DNA from 2 places in the Halovibrio sp. HP20-59 genome. Region 2 is predicted to be linked to the other one. Evidence: predicted binding sites of a transcription regulator. Region 2 holds the regulator's gene; the other holds the start of a gene.
The links. The regulator LexA, encoded in region 2, represses DNA repair genes until DNA is damaged. The targets are predictions, from matches to a motif close to TACTGTNTANNTANACAGTA.

Region 1: the regulator LexA is predicted to act here: its motif matches at 3,531-3,550, upstream of RZA33_RS10810 (LexA family protein).

What each region holds. Positions count from the first base shown of each region.
Region 1 covers NZ_JAWJUW020000008.1:485-9,947, reverse strand. Annotated here, with positions in the region: gene RZA33_RS10840 (heme lyase CcmF/NrfE family subunit) at 1-483, opposite strand, end outside; gene ccmE (cytochrome c maturation protein CcmE) at 530-1,039, opposite strand; gene ccmD (heme exporter protein CcmD) at 1,036-1,227, opposite strand; gene RZA33_RS10825 (heme ABC transporter permease) at 1,227-1,979, opposite strand; gene ccmB (heme exporter protein CcmB) at 1,995-2,663, opposite strand; gene ccmA (cytochrome c biogenesis heme-transporting ATPase CcmA) at 2,781-3,401, opposite strand; gene RZA33_RS10810 (LexA family protein) at 3,599-4,003, shown strand; gene RZA33_RS10805 (IMPACT family protein) at 4,003-4,629, shown strand; gene RZA33_RS10800 (sodium ion-translocating decarboxylase subunit beta) at 4,894-6,216, opposite strand; gene oadA (sodium-extruding oxaloacetate decarboxylase subunit alpha) at 6,226-8,046, opposite strand; gene RZA33_RS10790 (OadG family protein) at 8,138-8,395, opposite strand; gene RZA33_RS10785 (tRNA-dihydrouridine synthase family protein) at 8,536-9,463, shown strand, end outside.
Region 2 covers NZ_JAWJUW020000020.1:38,647-48,109, reverse strand. Annotated here, with positions in the region: gene upp (uracil phosphoribosyltransferase) at 1-23, shown strand, start outside; gene RZA33_RS17050 (uracil-xanthine permease family protein) at 107-1,339, shown strand; gene mobB (molybdopterin-guanine dinucleotide biosynthesis protein B) at 1,394-1,942, shown strand; gene moaC (cyclic pyranopterin monophosphate synthase MoaC) at 2,037-2,834, shown strand; gene moaE (molybdopterin synthase catalytic subunit MoaE) at 2,841-3,314, shown strand; gene RZA33_RS17030 (ribonuclease J) at 3,259-4,893, opposite strand; gene purU (formyltetrahydrofolate deformylase) at 5,141-5,995, shown strand; gene RZA33_RS17020 (energy-coupling factor ABC transporter permease) at 6,020-6,691, shown strand; gene lexA (transcriptional repressor LexA) at 6,727-7,407, opposite strand; gene RZA33_RS17010 (TetR/AcrR family transcriptional regulator) at 7,676-8,353, shown strand; gene RZA33_RS17005 (L,D-transpeptidase) at 8,331-8,867, shown strand; gene nagZ (beta-N-acetylhexosaminidase) at 8,931-9,463, shown strand, end outside.

The DNA of each region.
Region 1 (9,463 bases), on a different contig from region 2:
ATCCTGTGGCATATTGGGCAGCAGTCGCTCGAAGGGATTGGACGTGACCAGAATAAACAGTAAAAAGCCCACGCAGACCATGCCCATCACGCCCATTACTCGCGCGACCATATCCCGCGGCAGGTTGCCGGTAAATAGGCTGGCCGCAAACCCCCAGCCCGCGAGCATAAAGCTCCAAAGCAGCACCGACCCTTCATGGTTGCCCCACACCGCGCTGAACTTGTAGTACCAGGGCAGCAGCGAGTTGGAGTTGTTGGCCACGTTCGCCACGCTAAAGTCGTCCAGCATATAGCTGGCGGTCAAACAGGCGTAGGCAACGGCAATAAACACAAACTGCCCCACCGCCATGGGCTGACCATAGGCCATCCACAGCGGGCGCCGAGTCGCCGCACCGGCCAGCGGCATCACCGCCTGCACTGCCGCCATCAATAGCGCAACAATCAGGGCGAAGTGGCCAATTTCAGGGATCAATTTTATAAGCATGTGTGCTCCGCATAAGGCTTTGTTGCCAACCCTGGTGGGACAAGAACTAGTATTCGCTTGCCTGGGGCACGCCTTCTTCATCAAGGCGCTGGCCGACTTCGGCGGCTTTGGCCTGATAGTCGGCAGGCGAATAGCCGGCTTCTTCCAGCGCCTGAGCAACTTCAGGGGGCATATAGTTTTCGTCGTGGCGGGCGAGTACTTTATCGGCATACAAACGACCATCGGCCTGAAGCTCACCGACCACTACCACGCCCTGGCCTTCCCGGAACAGGTCGGGCAGAATTCCACTGTAATAAACTTCCAGGTCATCGACGTAATCGGTGACGGTAAATTCGACGTCCAGGCTCTGCTTGTCGCGGGAGACCGAGCCCTCTTTTACCATGCCGCCAGCGCGAATTTGTCGTTCCATCGGCGCGTCGCCCTGAGCGATCTGTACCGGGCTAAAAAACAAATTGATGTTGGCGCGTAGCGCGTAAAGCGTCAGCCCCACAGCAACGGCTGCCAGCGACACCAAGCCCAAAATAACAAACAGTTTCTGTTTACGTTTAGGTGTCATTGGGTGCTCCCCCTTGCACTGTTTGCGCGCCTTGCGCGGCGTTTCAAGCCTTTGAGCAGTTGGCGCTGTTCAACACGCGCATGCCAAACGGTGGTGATCAGCAGCAGTGCGGTCACGCCCCAAGCCGACCAAACATAAGGCGCGTGACCACCCATGGCGAGAAATTCGTAAAATGAGTCAAATGCCATTAGCGGGCCTCCTCTGCTTGGCCAGTGACCAGTTCCTGTACCCAGCGTTTATTCGCTTCGCGACGCAGAATCTCGCTGCGCGTACGCATCAGCGTTAAGGCAATGAAAAAGCTGTAGAAACCCAGCACCATAATGACCAAAGGCAGCCACATTTCGGTAGGCATGGCTGGTCGCGAGGTCAGCGTAAATGAAGCGGGCTGGTGCAGGGTGTACCACCAGTCCACCGAGTATTTGATAATGGGAATATTGATCACTCCCACCATGGCCAGCACCGAGGCTGCCCGCGAGGCGCTATCGCGGCTGGTAAAAGCCCCCCGCAGAGCAATGACGCCCAAGTACAAAAACAGCAGGATCAACATTGACGTTAACCGTGCATCCCACATCCACCAGGTTCCCCATGTGGGCACGCCCCACACTGCGCCGGAAAATAGCGCCACAAAGGTCATGGCCGCACCTAAAGGCGCCATCACCGCCGCCGCCATATCGGCTACTTTAATTTTCCAAACCATAAACACCAGCCCGGAAACCGCCATGGCGATGAAAATCGACTGGGCCAAAAAGGCCGCTGGCACATGGACATAAATAATCCGGAAGCTATTACCCTGTTGGTAATCCGCCGGGGCAAACGCCAGGCCCCACAGCGATCCGGTAACGATCAATAGCGCCGCCGCGGCCCAAAACCAGGGCTGTAGCTTGGCACTAATGCCATAGAACCACTTGGGTGATCCCAGTTTGTGTATAAAGGCCCACATAGCGTGTCCTATCCTTTAACCGTTAATACTGATCCGCAGTGATGCGGCAATCGCCCACGGCGCCAACATCAGCGAGGCCGCGAGTAGCGCGCCCAAAATAGCCAAATGGGCGCTGACACCATCGCCCAAAATAGCCGCCTGAACCGCCCCCGCGCCAAAAATGAGGACTGGGATATAAAGCGGCAGTACGAGCAGTGAAAGCAGTACCCCGCCCCGGGCCAGGCCGACAGTTAATGCTGCCCCAATGGCGCCAATCAAACTCAAGCTGGCCGTGCCCAATGCTAATGACAGCGCCAATACGGCGTAGCTGCCCGCTGGCAGCGCCAGCATGATACCTAATAACGGCGCCATCAGCGCCAACGGCAACCCTGTTAGTAGCCAATGCACGGTCACTTTGGCCAAACTCAACGCGGCTAACGGCTGCGGTGCCAGTAGCAGCTGCTCAAGACTGCCGTCGTCATAATCGCTGCGAAACAAGCTGTCTAATGACAGCAGTGCGGCTAGCAGCGCCGCCACCCATAACAGGCCCGGCGCAATCACCGCTAAAAGCTCAGGGTCGGGCGAAATAGCGATCGGGAACAGCGTTATCACCAAGGCAAAAAACACCAGCGGGTTGAGCACTTCGCCACGGTGTCTCAACAACAGCGTTAAATCACGCACGAGCGTGGCCTTCACTGCGATCATCAAGCCACCTGTGTACTCACGCAATGACACTGCGGAAACCTGTTGGCTGATGTCTGAACAATGTGAAGGGCTCTGTTGTGAAGAGCTATTTAAAGAGTTTTGCAACCCTGTCTCCTTCTACCCCAGCGCGATATGTCTTAGCAGCGGGGATGCGGTTAACGCGTGGTGTGTCGTTACTAGCACGCAGCCGCCCGCCTGGGCGTGGGCAACAAGCTGTTTTTCTAGATCGGCGACGCCATGGCGGTCTATGGCGGTGAAGGGTTCATCCAATACCCAGAGGGCACGTGGCGTTAACGTTAAGCGCGCCAGGGCCACGCGACGCTGTTGGCCTGCTGAGAGCTGGCCCGCTGGGGCGTCTTCAAAGCCCGCCAAACCAACGCGTTCAAGGGCATCCAAGCGCTGCTCTTCGTTACCGCTCTCCCCGCTTAACGCCTGATACCAAGCTAAATTCTCTAATGCTGACAGCCCTGACTTTATACCTGGGGCGTGTCCCAAATAGAGTAAATTGGCAAGAAAATGTTCACGTACATCTTTCATTACAGCGCCATTCCAGAAGAGTTCGCCCTGGTAGTCGCTGAGCTGTCCAGAAAGGATTTTGAGCAGGCTGGTTTTGCCACTGCCATTGGGCCCTTCAATACGTACGATTTCACCGCTGCGAATGTCGAGGTCGAGCCCCTGGAAAAGCCAGCGGTCATCACGTTCACAGGCCAACTGTCGGGCTTGTAGACACAGGCTCAAGAGGCTCTCCAGGCACGTTGATTTCGCGTCGAACTCTACACGGAAAGCCACTTTCTCGCTACTCAGACGATGCGACGGTGGGTCGCAGCGTGATCCAGATCAGCAAGCATTAAAACAAATCATGGGTAGCACTGTATGCAATAACAGGTCTATACTGAAAACCACTGTATGAAAGAACATGCAATGGAGCTTAACCAATGACACTATCGATGACCGCACCTACCGCTTCACTCAATCGTGGGCAACCGGCTATCCGCCCCTACGTAATGACGCCTAGTGTGACACGGCGCAATACCTATGCGTTAAAAGTACGCGGCAACCGGATGTGCGATTGCAACTTATTCGATGGCGATGTCATTATTATTCGGCGCTATCAGCACGATACCCAAACCGAAACCGCCGTTGCCGAAATTAATCAGCAAACAATTGCCTTGAAGCAGCTCTCTATCAGTCGCTTTGGCGTGGAACTCTGGCCAGAAGACACTCTTCAGCCGGCGCTATTTTTGCACAATCAGGATATTCAGGTACTTGGCATGGTGATGGGAGTTGAACCACATACAAGCGCTTATCAGAAAAGTAAGCATACCTTCACGGAGCATTAATGCGCTATCGGGTTCCCGACCTACCCTCTGCATCATGGCATACGGCTGACACCGAAGTAGAAAAGAGCCAATTTCTCACCTGGCTCTGCCGTGCCTACGATATCGGCGCGTTCACTGCCATGCTAAATGCTGCGAAAGCCGCGCACCCCAATGCCAGCCACCACTGCACTGCCTATATTGCCGGGCCACCCGGCGAGCAAACGTTGATTGGCTTTTCTGATGATGGCGAGCCTGGCGGCACCGCTGGCCGACCGATGTATCAAGTGCTCGAGGGTAGTCAACTAGGCCATATCGGCTGTGTGGTCATCCGTTATTTTGGCGGCACGAAACTTGGCACCGGCGGCTTAGCCCGCGCCTACGCTCAGGCGGTTAGCCATGCCCTTGAGACGCTACCTACTCGCGAAGTGGTTGAGCGCGACAGCTTTACGCTACGGATCAACTTTGCCAATGAAGCGATTGCCCGCACCTGGTGCGAAGAACGTGATATCCCTATTGAGCAAGCCGACTATGATGGCGATGGCGTGCGCCTAACCATTGGCTGGCCACGGGACTGCACGTTTGACCTTGCCCCGTTAGAAAACCGCTTGAAGAGCGCTATTGAGGTTCTCTCTGCACCAAAGGCATGACGCAGCAGCGCCAAAATCTTAGTAACGTATCCATGTCGTTGCGAGGAGCCTGCGACGAAGCAATCTCGGCCTACCGTGGGAGCCAACCCCAGATTGCTTCACTGCGTTCGCAATGACACTCCCATGTCGTTGCGAGGAGCCTGCGACGCGGCAACCTCGTCCTGCGGTGGCAAACAAAACCGAGATCGCCGCGCTTCGCTTCGCGATGACACTCACCGGTCATTGCGTGTAGGGACTCCCATGTCGTTGATGGCATGGGGCTAGTTAACCCAGGTATTTAATCATTACCCCAGCCGCAACTGCCGAGCCAATGACCCCGGCCACGTTGGGGCCCATGGCATGCATCAGCAGGAAGTTATGAGGGTTGGACTCGAGGCCCACCTTGTTCGCCACCCGTGCTGCCATGGGCACTGCGGAAACGCCTGCGGCTCCGATCAAGGGATTGATGGGCATATTGCTCACCAGGTTCATCAGCTTAGCCATTAACACCCCGGCGGCGGTGCCGATCCCGAATGCCACAATCCCTAAGCCTAATATTCCCAGCGTCTCAAAAGTCAAAAAACTCCCGGCCATTAGCTTGGAGCCCACCGACAGACCCAGGATAATCGTCACGATATTGATCAACGAGTTCTGCGCTGTGTCTGATAACCGCTCAACCACACCGCACTCGCGCATCAGGTTACCGAAGCAGAACATGCCCAATAGCGGCGCCGCATCGGGCAGAAACAGCGCCACCAGAATCAGCAGCATCAGCGGGAAGACGATCTTTTCCAGCTTGGACACCGGCCGCAGTTGAGTCATCTTGATTTGACGCTCTTTCTGGGTCGTCAACAAACGCATAATTGGCGGCTGGATCAGCGGCACCAACGCCATATAGGCGTAGGCAGCAACGGCAATTGCCCCTAGCAGTTCAGGCGCTAGCACGCTGGAAACGTAAATCGAGGTTGGGCCATCCGCGCCGCCGATAATACCGATGGCAGCGGCCTGATTGAGCGAGAAATCCATTATCCCCAGCGACGACAGCGCCACCGCGCCAAACAGCGTGGCAAAAATACCAAACTGAGCGGCGGCCCCTAAAAACAGCGTTCGTGGGTTGGCAAGCAGAGGGCCAAAGTCGGTCATGGCGCCCACGCCCATAAAGATAATCAGTGGCGCAACACCCGAGCCAATCGCTACTTTGTAAAAGTTGTAAAGCATACCGTCGCTGTAACCAACGCCCACCGCAACATCCCGTGCGGCGCGCAGTTGATCCGGTGCGGCGCCATCGTGGGCAATCGCTTTTAACGATTCACGCCAGGCTTCCGCATTCGCTAGCGGATCAAGCGTCGCGCCCAGCGCTGCCGCCATCTGCTGCAGCACCGCAGGTTTCGCCACCTCAATCGCTTGTTCGAGCGCTGAAATAGCTAGCCCCGCTTCAGGGATATTGGCAAGGATGCCGCCAAAACCAATCGGCACTAGCAGCAGCGGCTCAAATTTCTTGTTGATGGCCAGGTAGAGCAGCAGTAGCCCCACCATAATCATGACAAACTGGCCAAGCTCAAGGTTATACAGCCCAGAGCCTTCCCATAGCGTTACTAAATTATCCATTGGATGCCCTTAGAGCTCGATCAGCGTATCGCCCACGGCTACGCTGTCGCCCTCGCTAACATTGACCTTCGAGACAGTGCCTGCGCTGCTGGCGCGCACTTCGGTTTCCATTTTCATCGCTTCAAGGATGATCACCACATCCCCTTCAGCGACTTGCTTGCCAGGGCTTACATTGACTTTGAAGATATTGCCGGCCAGCGGTGCATCAATGCTCCCTCCACTACCTTCACCACTGGGTGCAGACGCTCCCTCTTTCGGGGCGTTACTGCTGGCTGTTTGCTCCTGCACTTCGCCCAACTCACCGCCTTCAGACACCTCCACCACGAAGGACTTGCCGTTGAGCTTAACGGTATAGGTCTCGGGGCCACTGCTGGCCACGGGCGCTTTGTCTTCCGTCTTAGCCGGCACTTCAGCGCTTGATTCAGCTGCTTGGGGTACAGGCTCAAAGGCATCGGGATTATCGCGGTTCTTAAGGAACTTCAAACCAATCTGTGGGAACAGCGCATAGGTCAGCACGTCATCGACTTCGCGCTTGCCTTCGGCTAAACGAATACCTTCAGCGTCGGCTTTCTCTTTGAGTTCGGTGGCCAATCGATCCATTTCCGGCGAAAGGTTATCCGCCGGGCGACAGGTAATCGGCTCGCCGCCTTCCAACACACGATTTTGCAGCTCGGCGTTGAAGGGCGCAGGGGCAGCACCATATTCACCTTTGAGCAGCGCCTGGACTTCCTTGGAGATCGATTTGTAGCGCTCGCCCATCATCACGTTCATGACCGCCTGGGTGCCGACGATTTGCGAGGTGGGCGTCACCAACGGAATAAAGCCAAGATCTTCACGCACACGGGGGATCTCACTCAGTACGTCGTCCAGCTTATCGCCCGCGCCCTGCTCTTTCAGCTGACCTTCCATATTGGTCAGCATGCCGCCGGGCACCTGAGCAATCAGGATGCGCGAATCAATACCGCGCAGCGAACCTTCAAAGGCGGCGTACTTCTTACGTACTTCGCGAAAGTAACCGGCAATATCTTCCAGCAGCTCAAGATCCAGACCGGTATCACGGCCGGTGTCTTTCAGCATGGCCACCACGGACTCGGTGGGGCTGTGGCCATAGGTCATCGACATGGATGAGATCGAGGTATCGACGTTATCGATGCCCGCCTCTACCGCCTTCAAAATGGTCGACGTGGAGAGGCCAGTGGTGGCATGACAGTGAAGGTGCACCGGAATCGACAGTTCTTTCTTCAGCCGGGTGACTAGATCAAACGCTGTGTAGGGCGTCAGCAGCCCCGCCATATCCTTGATAGCCAAAGAATCCGCGCCCAAACCAGCAATTGTTTTGGCGAGATCGACCCAGCTATCCAGGGTATGCACCGGGCTTACCGTGTATGAAATCGTGCCCTGGGCGTGGCCCTCTACGTTACGTACGGCTTGAATGGCGCGCTCAAGATTACGCGGGTCATTCATAGCATCGAAGACACGAAAGACGTCTACGCCGTTGGTTTTAGCCCGCTCAACGAACTTGTCCACCACGTCGTCGGCGTAGTGGCGGTAACCCAGCAGGTTTTGGCCACGCAACAGCATGGCCTGAGGCGTATTGGGCATGGCTTCTTTCAGCGCACGAATACGCTCCCAGGGGTCTTCACCCAGATAACGAATACAGGCGTCGTAGGTAGCACCGCCCCAGGTTTCTAGTGACCAGTAGCCGACGCGATCCAGCTTTTCGGCAATCGGCAACATATCGTCAAGCCGCATACGCGTGGCAAAAAGCGATTGATGAGCATCGCGCAGCACGACATCGGTAATGCCTAGGGGGCGTTTTATTTCGTTCATGGTCTTAGCTCACCGTAGAGAATTATAAGTCTGTAGTAAAAATAACAAAAAAACAGCCAATAGATGACTGAAATAGACAAAATTGAGAAAGTTAACTACGTCGTGTCGTTCGGTAACGATGCACTGCAGCACTGATCACCGCCATCACCTCGTCGTCTTGAGAGGAGGTAGCAGCAGGCTTATGCATGTTTTTATCCGTGCTTAGCGCAGCCGGAACCGGCTGATAGCGGCCGATCAACCTGGACATTAGCGTAACGCTAATAACCAAAACAGTAAGAAAAACAAACACAAAACCCATTCCGAGCGTCATTAACTCTAGCCCGTCTTGCAACAACCCTGGATCTTGCATACGGCGCTCTCCTTGATTCATACGTATGGCTTATACGCGCCTCATTACGCCTACGATATTGAAAGGCGCTTGGCGCAGTGAAGGTAATCCACTAACCTGCCACACCCAGAATAGAATGCAATGGCGCGATAGTGGAAGTCATGGTTGTTAATTTACTACAAAACGGCAGAATCGGCCTAGCCCCCATGGAGGGGGTGATTGATGCACTGACCCGCGACCTGTTGACCCGCCATGCGGGGTTCGACTGGACGGTCACGGAGTTTGTGCGTGTTGTCGATGCTCGCCTGCCTCCCCGGGTATTTTATAAGCACTGCCCGGAGCTAGCGCACTCCCAGGTGGCAACGCCGAGCGGCATTCCCGTGCATTTACAGCTGCTCGGCGCTGACCCAGCCACGCTGGCGGCTAACGCACGCCAAGCGCTTAGCCTGGGCGCGGTAAGCGTTGACCTTAATTTTGGCTGCCCAGCCAAACTGGTTAACCGCCACGACGGCGGCGCCTCACTGCTACGCCAACCCGACCGTGTTTATCAAGCGGTTAAAGCCGTTCATGAGGCGCTGGATGGCGAAATTCCGGTGACCGCCAAAATTCGCCTGGGCTTCGCCAATCGCCGCTTGGCGGTGGCCTGCGCTCAAGCGACTGAAGCAGGCGGCGCCGCACAGCTGGTGGTGCATGCACGCACCAGAGACGAAGGCTACCGCCCACCGGCGCACTGGGAATGGATCGGTAAAATTCGCCGCCACGTCAGCATCCCGGTAGTGGCTAATGGCGATATCTGGACGCTGGAAGATTATTGGAAAGCCCGTACGCTTTCGGGGTGTCGCGATGTGATGCTAGGGCGTAGCGCGCTTGCGGACCCGTGGCTGGCGCCACGCATTCGCCACTGGTTGCAAACCGGCGAGCGGCTACCTGAAAGTAGCTGGGCGATGCGCGCCAACGTGCTCAAAGAATACGCTGCACGACAGCGCCAACAGCTGCCTGACCGCGTCGTGGTGTCGCTGGTAAAGCAGTGGCTTGCGCAAATGCGCCAAGGCAGTAGCGAAGCTGAGCAGAACTTTCAGCGCGTAAAGC
Region 2 (9,463 bases):
ATAAGATTTTTGGAACCCGCTAAGCGTTTTTCATCACACTGCCCCTTGCGCTTCGCGTTAGGGGCATTTTTTTGCCCTATTATTCGCAATCTTTAGGAATGTTCTCATGAGTGACGCTGCCAGTAAGGCTGATTCTTGGCTTAAAGTGCTGCTAACCGGCGCGCAAATGTTGTTTGTTGCGTTTGGTGCCCTAGTGCTGGTGCCGCTTTTGACCGGGCTTGACCCCAGCGTTGCGCTATTTACGGCCGGGGTAGGTACGCTGGTGTTTCATGCGGTCACTAAACAAAGTGTTCCGGTATTTTTAGCCTCATCGTTTGCTTTTATTGCGCCTATTCAAGGCTCCATTGCAAACTTCGGCGTGTCCGCCACGATGGGCGGGCTGATGGCAGCTGGGCTGGTTTATGTGGGCATCTCACAAGCGGTGCGTCTCAAAGGCACTGCTTGGCTACATCGTTTGCTGCCAGCCGTCGTTGTAGGGCCAGTGATTATGGTGATTGGCTTAGCACTAGCGCCAGTGGCGGTAAGTATGGCGACGGGCGAAAACAGCGATAATATTGGCTACGGGGTAGCCATTTTTCTCTCCATGACCAGCTTGCTAGTCACCCTGGTGCTTGCCGTATTCGGTCGCGGCTTGCTGCGTCTGGTGCCGATTATCGGTGGTATCACCACCGGCTATGGCTTAGCGTTGCTAATGGGCGTGGTGGATTTTACCCCGGTGCGCGAGGCCGCGTGGCTATCGGTACCCAGCTTTACAGCCCCTAGTTTTCATTGGGCGGCGATCCTTTTTATGATTCCGGTCGCGATCGCCCCAGCGGTAGAGCATATCGGAGATATGGTCGCCATTGGCTCGGTAACGCGCAAAAACTACCTTGAAAAACCGGGTTTACACCGCACTTTGCTAGGTGATGGATTGGCGACCAGCGTCGCGGCGCTGCTGGGTGGGCCGCCGAATACAACCTACTCGGAAGTCACTGGCGCGGTAACGCTGACTCGGGCGTTTAATCCCAAATACATGATCGTGGCGGCGATTATCGCCATTGTGCTTGCGTTTGTCTCTAAACTGGGCGCGCTGCTGCAAACCATTCCCGCACCGGTGATGGGGGGCATTATGACGCTGCTATTTGGTTCTATCGCGGTGGTCGGTATGAACACTCTGGTGCGCGCAGGGCAATCACTGACCGCGCCGCGCAATCTGGTCGTGGTGTCACTAATATTGGTTTTTGGCATAGGCGGTATGCAGTTTGGCGGTGGTCAGTTTACCCTGCAAGGTGTCAGCTTGGCTGCCCTGGTCGGGATTGCGTTGAACTGGCTATTACCCAGAGAGCAAGAGGGCGAGTAACCTTTTGAGGCTGCAGTACGCGTCGCTTGGAGCGTCAATAGGAGTATCAGTAGTATGACTAATCAATTAAGTGCCGCTTTTCCCGTGCTAGGGATTGCTGCCTGGAGCGGCACCGGCAAAACGACGCTGTTAGAGAAGCTGCTGCCGCGTTTGCGTGAGTATGGCTTAAACGTTGCCGTGATTAAGCATGCGCATCACTCATTCGAGGTGGATAAGCCCGGTAAAGATAGTTACAAGCTGCGCCGCGCTGGTGCTGCGCCGGTACTGGTGGCTTCCCATCAGCGATTTGCGCTGATGCAGGAAACGCCTGACCAAGCCGAGCCGGATTTAGCGCAGCTACTTACCTTTATGGCACCGCACAAGCCGGACCTGGTGATTGTTGAAGGCTTTAAAGCCTGGCCGATTCCCAAGCTGGTGCTTTACCGAGATGGGATTGGCGATGCGACTATCTTAACAGGGCCATGGATTGAGGCCGTCGCGCTCAGTGCGCCACCGCCTTGTGACTTGGCGATATCAGTGGCCCAGTTAAACCTTGACGATAGCGAATCGATTGTCCACTGGATAAAGGCCTGGGTAAGTACACAAAGCGGTGCGCTGATTTAAAATGTTTAGTTTACAAGCTACCTGTCTTTAAAAACTGTTTTTAAAAAAACCTGTCTTTAAAAGAAATCAGCCTTCAAACAGGAACGGTAACCACATGCAATTAACCCACCTTAACACCCGTGGCGAAGCCAATATGGTGGATGTCGGCGATAAGCAGGAAACACGTCGCGAAGCAGTCGCTTCGGGGCGCATATTCATGCAACCAGAAACGCTGAAATTGCTTAGCGACGGTGAATTACCCAAAGGCGATGTGCTTGCTACGGCGCGTATCGCGGGTATTCAGGCGGCAAAGCGCACCCACGAACTGATTCCTCTCTGCCACGCTTTGGCGCTCTCAAAAGTATCGGTTGAGTTTGAAATCGACGTCGTTGAAAGCTGCATTAATGTCACGTCATTATGCCGCTTAAACGGTCGTACCGGGGTAGAAATGGAAGCACTTACCGCGGTTTCGGTTGCCTGTTTAACGCTTTACGATATGTGCAAAGCGGTCGATAAAAATATGCACATTGAGGCTATACAGCTTGATAGTAAGCACGGTGGACAGCGCGGCGATTACCAGCGTCTTAACGCGCATACGCCCATTGTGACGGGCGAAGGCGTAGCGGGGGAGGTGAGTTTAGGCCAGCGCTGTTCCTCACCTTGCGTACGCGTCAAATTTTTAGCCGAACTGCGCGAGCGGGTAGGTGAAAGTGAGGCGGTGGTGAGTTTGGACCAGCTGGCCAGCCGCGATATTAGCGGATTGAAAGCGGCGCTGTCGGCCCGCGATGAGCGATTTAAGCAATTAACCGACCAGCGTACGCTATGCGCGATTAACCAAGTAATGGCAAACGATGACGCGTTAGTGACCGATGACGACGAGGTGGCGTTTTTCCCACCGGTCACTGGGGGGTAAAGGTGGATGGCAAGTGTGGATATTAAAGTTGCAATTCAAGCTGCGCCTTTTGCAATGGCGTACGGCTATGATGATGCATTGGCGGGGCGCAGCGATATCGGGGCGGTCGTCAGCTTTACCGGTCTGGTGCGCGATTTTAATGAAACGCCCGAGGTGACGGGGTTGACCCTGGAACACTATCCGGGCATGACAGAACGCACGCTGACTGAAATTGGTGAACAGGCGTGGCAGCGCTGGTCGCTGCAGGCGGTGCGTATTATCCACCGTGTCGGTTATTTGGCACCGGGCGATCCTATTGTGCGCGTACTAGTTGCCAGCGCCCATCGTCGTGAGGCGTTCGAAGCCTGCGATTTTATTATGGATTTTCTGAAAACGCAGGCACCTTTCTGGAAGAAAGAGCACTCTACCCAAGGCGAGTATTGGGTCAAGGAACGCCACTCCGATCAGCAGGACGCGGCGCGCTGGCGTTATCCAAGCTGACATCCTCAGGCATTTCGGCGGCCATAATCTGTAGGTGAACGTCGGGCAGGTGCTGCATATGTTCCGCTAACCAGTGAATCAAGCGGGGCTGTAACGCATGACGCAGGTCGGCAAGGGTATCGGCGGTAATCTCCCCAAGCTGATCATCCAGCCAGTCGCTAAAGCTGTCTTCATCCAGTGGGCTAGCCCCGGAGGAATCCAGCATTAAACGGCCTATACGTGCCCAACCAGTGTCCGTTGCGGTCACTGGCAGCGCTAAGTATAAGCTGCCGCGGCGAGCGGTGGTGATGCTGCTTTCTAACCCCGGATGGGGCACCACGCTGTTCTGGGCGACGATGCAGGGGGGCTGCGGATAGCGTGCTTCGCAGCGCAGGCCATGACTATCGAAGCTCAGCAAATCACCATTGACCGGCGCTAACGGCGCCTGGATATCCATTTGCTGAGCAATCGCCTGATGGGCTTGCTGATGACGCGCCTCTCCATGAACAGGCATAAGGTGCTTCGGCTTGACCCATTGATAGAGTTTAATCAACTCTTCCCGTGCAGGGTGTCCGGTGGCATGCAGCTCGGGGTGATTGGCTTCGTCATAGAGTTGAACACCCAAGTGAGCTAAACGTCTTTTGAGTTGTTCAATCGGTCGTTCATTACCTGGAATGGCTTTGGCCGAGAAAATAACGTTATCGCCAGGCTGTAGATCCACAAACGGATGGCTGCCCTGGGCGAGACGTTGCAGTGCTGCCCGAGGCTCCCCCTGGCTGCCGGTAGCGATAATCACGACCTCATCCGGGGGTAAATAACCCAGGTCTTGATTAGGCACCAGTGGGGGTAAATCATCCATATAGCCAAGCCCCCGCGCTACGCTGACCATGCGCTCCATAGAACGGCCCATTAAACTGATCCGCCGCCCACATTGCTGGGCAGCGCGACCAATGGCAAGCACCCGCGCCAGGTTGCTGGCAAAGCAAGACACGACGACGCGGCCCTTGCAGCGGGCAAGGGTTTTAGCCAGTGCCCTGGCGACATCCCCCTCGCTGCCGGAGTGACCGGGAATAGGCGCGTTAGTGGAGTCGCCAACTAATAAATCGATTGGCGCTAGCGCTCGGAATTGAGCGGCACCCATCGGCGTGCCGATCAGCGGCTCTGGGTCGAGTTTCCAATCGCCGGTGTGTAAAACGCGGTATCCGCCGACCATCATCATCAAGGCACAGCTTTCAGGAATCGAGTGAGTTAGCAACAAGTAGCGGAGCGTGAACGGGCCACTCTCAAGCGCTTCGCCGGGTTCAATGACCTGAATGGCGTCGCTGCTCAGTTGATGCTCGGCAAATTTTAGCCGCAACAAGCCAGCTGCCAGCGGGGTGGCATAAATCGGGCAGTTCCACATCGGCCATAGCCAGGCAACCGCGCCAATGTGGTCTTCGTGACCGTGGGTGATAAACAGTGCTTTAGGTATAATATCCAGCGCTTTTGGGGTATCCAGATTGGGTACCTGAAGCGGCGAATTGGGAAGATCCTGACGAATCATCATGCCGCAGTCGACGGCGATCCAGTGATCATCATACCCATAGAGCGTTAGATTCATACCTATCTCACCGCATCCCCCTAGCGGCAGCAAGCGCAGCGGTGGTCGACGACGGGGACGAATTTGAACGCGTGGTGAATACATTAGTTATGAAAAGCCTAAAAAGTAGTCTTTCAACTATACGGAAGGCAGGAGCGGCTAACAATCATCCTTGGCCTTCCGTTACACTAGCCGCCTCGTTTACCTCCTTAGTCGCTGATTCGTGGTTTTTCGTACGTAGCGTTGCAATAGATCAAGAGTAGCTAACATGTCGCATTATTATCGTTTAGTCGTGTCCTGCCCTGACCGGGTGGGCATTGTTGCCAGCGTATCGAGTTTTATTGCCCAGCAGGGCGGCTCCATTACCGAAGCAAGCCAACATTCTGATTTAGAAACCGGCTGCTTTTTTATGCGCTATGAAATTTTAGCGGATTCGGTAGGCATGTCGGTAGAGGAGCTGCGTGCTGCGTTTGAGCCCGTGGCCAGCGAGTTCAATATGCAGTGGGCGCTGGTAGATACCCAATCGCGCCGGCGTGTGGTGCTTATGGTGTCTCGTGAGTCGCACTGCCTGGTCGATTTGCTTTACCGCTGGCAGGCTGGCGAGTTGGACTGCGATATTGTCGGTGTTATCTCCAACCATGATGATATGCGCTCGCTCACCGAGTGGTACGGCATTCCTTACCACCATGTGCCGGTTAACCCCAACGATAAGCAGGCGTCGTTTGCCCAGGTGCAGGCTGAAATCGATAACGCGCGCGCCGATTGCGTTGTGCTGGCGCGCTATATGCAAATTCTACCGCCCGAACTATGCGCGCGTTATGCGGGTAAGGTGATCAATATTCACCACAGCTTTTTGCCCTCATTTGCTGGCGCCAAGCCCTATCATCAGGCCTATCAGCGCGGCGTTAAACTGATCGGAGCTACTTGCCACTACGTGACCGAGGAGCTCGACGCTGGGCCGATCATTGAGCAGGATATCCATCGCGTTAGCCACTGTCATACGCCTACCGATTTAGTGCGCTTTGGGCGTGATGTCGAAAAAGCTGTTCTGGCTCGGGGCTTGCGCTGGCATTTGCAAGATCGCGTACTGGTTCACGGCAATAAAACGGTTGTTTTCAGCTAACGCTCTTAAATCAGAGAGGCCGCCATGTCATTTGCGCAAAGCGTGTTGGCGCCCTGGGCGCTGCTACTGACGTCGCTATTCTCATTAGTGGTCATGACATGGGTGCTTTGGCGGCGGCCTTGGCAGGTATTGATTGAAGATACAGCGCTTCAACACCGCTGGTTAGGTGCCACACTGGCGGTGGTCTTGATGTGGCAGTTACGCGCTCAGGCGGTCGACTGGCTAACGTTGCATCTTGTTTTCACCGTGTTGATGACTTTGGTCTTTAAGGTGCCGTTAGCCCTGGTGAGTAATCTGTTGATTAATGTGGCCATGGTGGTGATTGGTCGCAACGAATGGATATTGCTGGGGGCCAACGTGCTGGTAACGGGCATTGTCCCTGCTGCTGTGATTGGCGTTGTATGGCGGCTGGTAGATCGCCGCCTGCCGGATAATTTGATGGTGTTTCTATTCGCCTGTGGTTTTTTCGGTGCAGCGCTGGCAACGCTGGGAGGAGGGCTGGCGGCGGTGCTGTTGATTATCGTCGCAGGGACTGATCCTGAAGCGATCTATCTGGCCCAGGAATATGCGCGCTTTTTACCGTTACTAATGCCCTCAGAAGCGTTTATTACCGGCATGCTGTTGAGCATTTTGTTAGTTTACCATCCGGACTGGGTGGCCACCTTTAATGACCACCGCTATATCGACTCGCAATAGCATTGGAGCAAGCGCCAGGCGCTGCCGTCTGCGGCTCAGCCCAACGCCTGGCCATTGCCGCCGCGAATAACTCCTACGCCGACACCCTCGATATCAAGCGACTGTGAGCGAAGGTCGATTTTGATCGGATCGAATTCGGGGTTTTCCGCATACAATGTCACCTGGTGCCCCTGGCGTTTGAAGCGTTTAACGGTGACTTCATCGTCTAAGCGGGCCACAACGATTTGTCCGTCGCGTACTCGTTCCGTGCGGTGAACCGCCAGCAAGTCACCTTCTAAAATGCCGATATCCTTCATGGATAAACCCCGCACACGCAGCAGGTAGTCGGCTTTTGGGGTGAAGTACTCGGCTGGCAAAGGGCAGTAGCGATCAATATGCTCAGCGGCCAAAATGGGGCTTCCTGCCGCCACTTCGCCAATCACCGGGAGTCCAGTATGAGACGGCGCCTCAAGGTTGGCGGGTACGCTGCTGGCAGCGGTATCCAGAGTTTCCTGTGGTTCTTGGTTGGGCAAACGAATGCCGCGTGATGTGTTGCGGATAATACGAATAACGCCCTTACGCTCCAGCGCGCGCAGGTGCTCCTCGGCGGCATTGGGCGAGCGGAAACCCAGCGCCATGGCAATCTCAGCCCGTGTCGGCGGGTAGCCAAATTCACCCATGGTTTTAACAATAAAATCAAATACGTGCTGTTGGCGAGCGGTTAGCGGACGCGACATACCAGACTCCAGAAAAGTGAATAAACGATAACAAGAAAAATGGCAACTTAGTCGATAAGTGGTTAAGTATACAGTATGTTCCTCTATCCAGTATATGCACTATTGATGGCCAAATTTCGATCTCTGAATGATTCGACTAATCGTTTGAAACTGTTCATTTGCTAATGTATAGCCAATTATTTTGCTAACAAATCAAGCGTTGAGCCAACCAACGTTATAGATTAGTATTTTGAAACGTTTTAAACACCTGTTTCCCCCGGAGAGCGCAATGGCTCAATCTGATACAGTGATACGTATTCTCGATACCGCTGAAGTGCTGTTTGCTGAGCGCGGTTTTGCAGAAACCTCGTTGCGCAACATTACCAGCAAAGCGCGCGTTAACTTAGCCGCTGTGAATTATCATTTTGGTTCAAAGAAAGCGCTCATTCAGGCTGTTTTTTCACGTTATCTAGACCCCTTTACCCAACGTTTTCACACCGCGCTTGACGACCTTGAAACCCAGCATGCCGGGCGCGTTATCCCTTTAGAAACCCTGCTTGAAACCATGGCGACCACCGTTCTGGCAGTGCCCGCCGAGCGCAATAGCCTAAAAGTATTCATGCGTCTGCTGGGGTTAGCCTACAGTCAGGCTCAGGGGCATTTAAGGCGCCATATTCAACAAGAATATGGCGGCGTGTTTACGCGCTTCACCGAACTGGTGCGCAAAGCCACACCCGACCTACCCGACGTAGAACGCTTTTGGCGACTACACTTTATGTTAGGCACGGTGATTTTTACCTTGTCGGGGCTTGATGCACTGCGTGATATTGCCGAAAAGGATTATCACGAACAGGTTAGCGTGCGAGATTTAGTCAGGCGGCTGCGCCCAGTCGTAGTGGCCGCCATGAATGCGCCGTTACCGCTCTCAATAGAAGAAGGAAATCATGCGAACGCCCAGGCTAGCTGAACTCCCTCCCACTGAAAATATTTGGTTGGAAATAGACACTGCCCAACAACAGCTACGCTGCTGGCAGGGCGTTACAGTGCGCTATGAATGTCCAATATCTTCAGGTTCAGCAGGGGTTGGGGAACTCAATGGCAGCGGCAAGACTCCCCACGGTTGGCACTATGTGCGCGCTGCAATTGGTCACGGTTTGCCGGAAAACGCGGTGTTTCGTGGCCGACGCTGGACGGGCGAAGTGTTTAACGCCGCATTAGCCGAGGCTCACCCTGAGCGCGATTGGATTTTGACCCGCATCCTGTGGCTGTGCGGGCTGGAAAAGAGCGTCAACCGGGGAGGTCAGGTTGATTCTCAGCGGCGCTATATTTACCTTCATGGCACACCGCCTGATCAACCCATGGGGGTAGCTGCCTCTCATGGCTGTATCCGTTTACGAAACAGTGATCTGTTAACTATCTTTGCGTTAGCGTTGCCCGGTACCTCCGTTTGGTTGCACGGCGGTCGGCAGAGCTTTGATTAATCAGTTTTTGACACTGCTGGACGATCGTCTAGAATCTTCCTCCCTTTGCTTGGACCTATCACGATGACTCAACCGTTAGGCCCGGTCATGCTTGACCTAGAAGGCCCCAAATTGACGGCTGCAGAAAAACGCTTGCTGCTTGAACCCACGGTAGGCGGGGTGATTTTGTTTGCCCGCAATGTCGAAAATGGCTATCAGGTACGCAAGTTGTGTAGCGACATTCGCCGTGTACGTGCTGATCTATTGTTGGCGGTAGACCAAGAAGGCGGGCGTGTTCAGCGCATTAAAGAGGGCTTAACGCGTCTTCCGCCAATGGCGCGTATCGGTGAGAGTTATCGCGCTAACCCTGACGATGGCCTGGCACTGGCAAAAGACGCTGGCTGGCTGCTGGGAATGGAGATGGCCGCCTGCGGGCTGGATTTAAGTTTTGCTCCGGTGTTGGATGTGGAAAGTGGCCTATCCAGCGTTATTGGCGACCGCAGTTTTAGCAGCGACCCACAGCATGTGGCCAAGCTGGGTAGCGCTTTTATTGACGGCCTTCACGATGCGGGTATGGCTGCAGTGGGCAAACATTTCCCAGGCCATGGTGGAGTGGC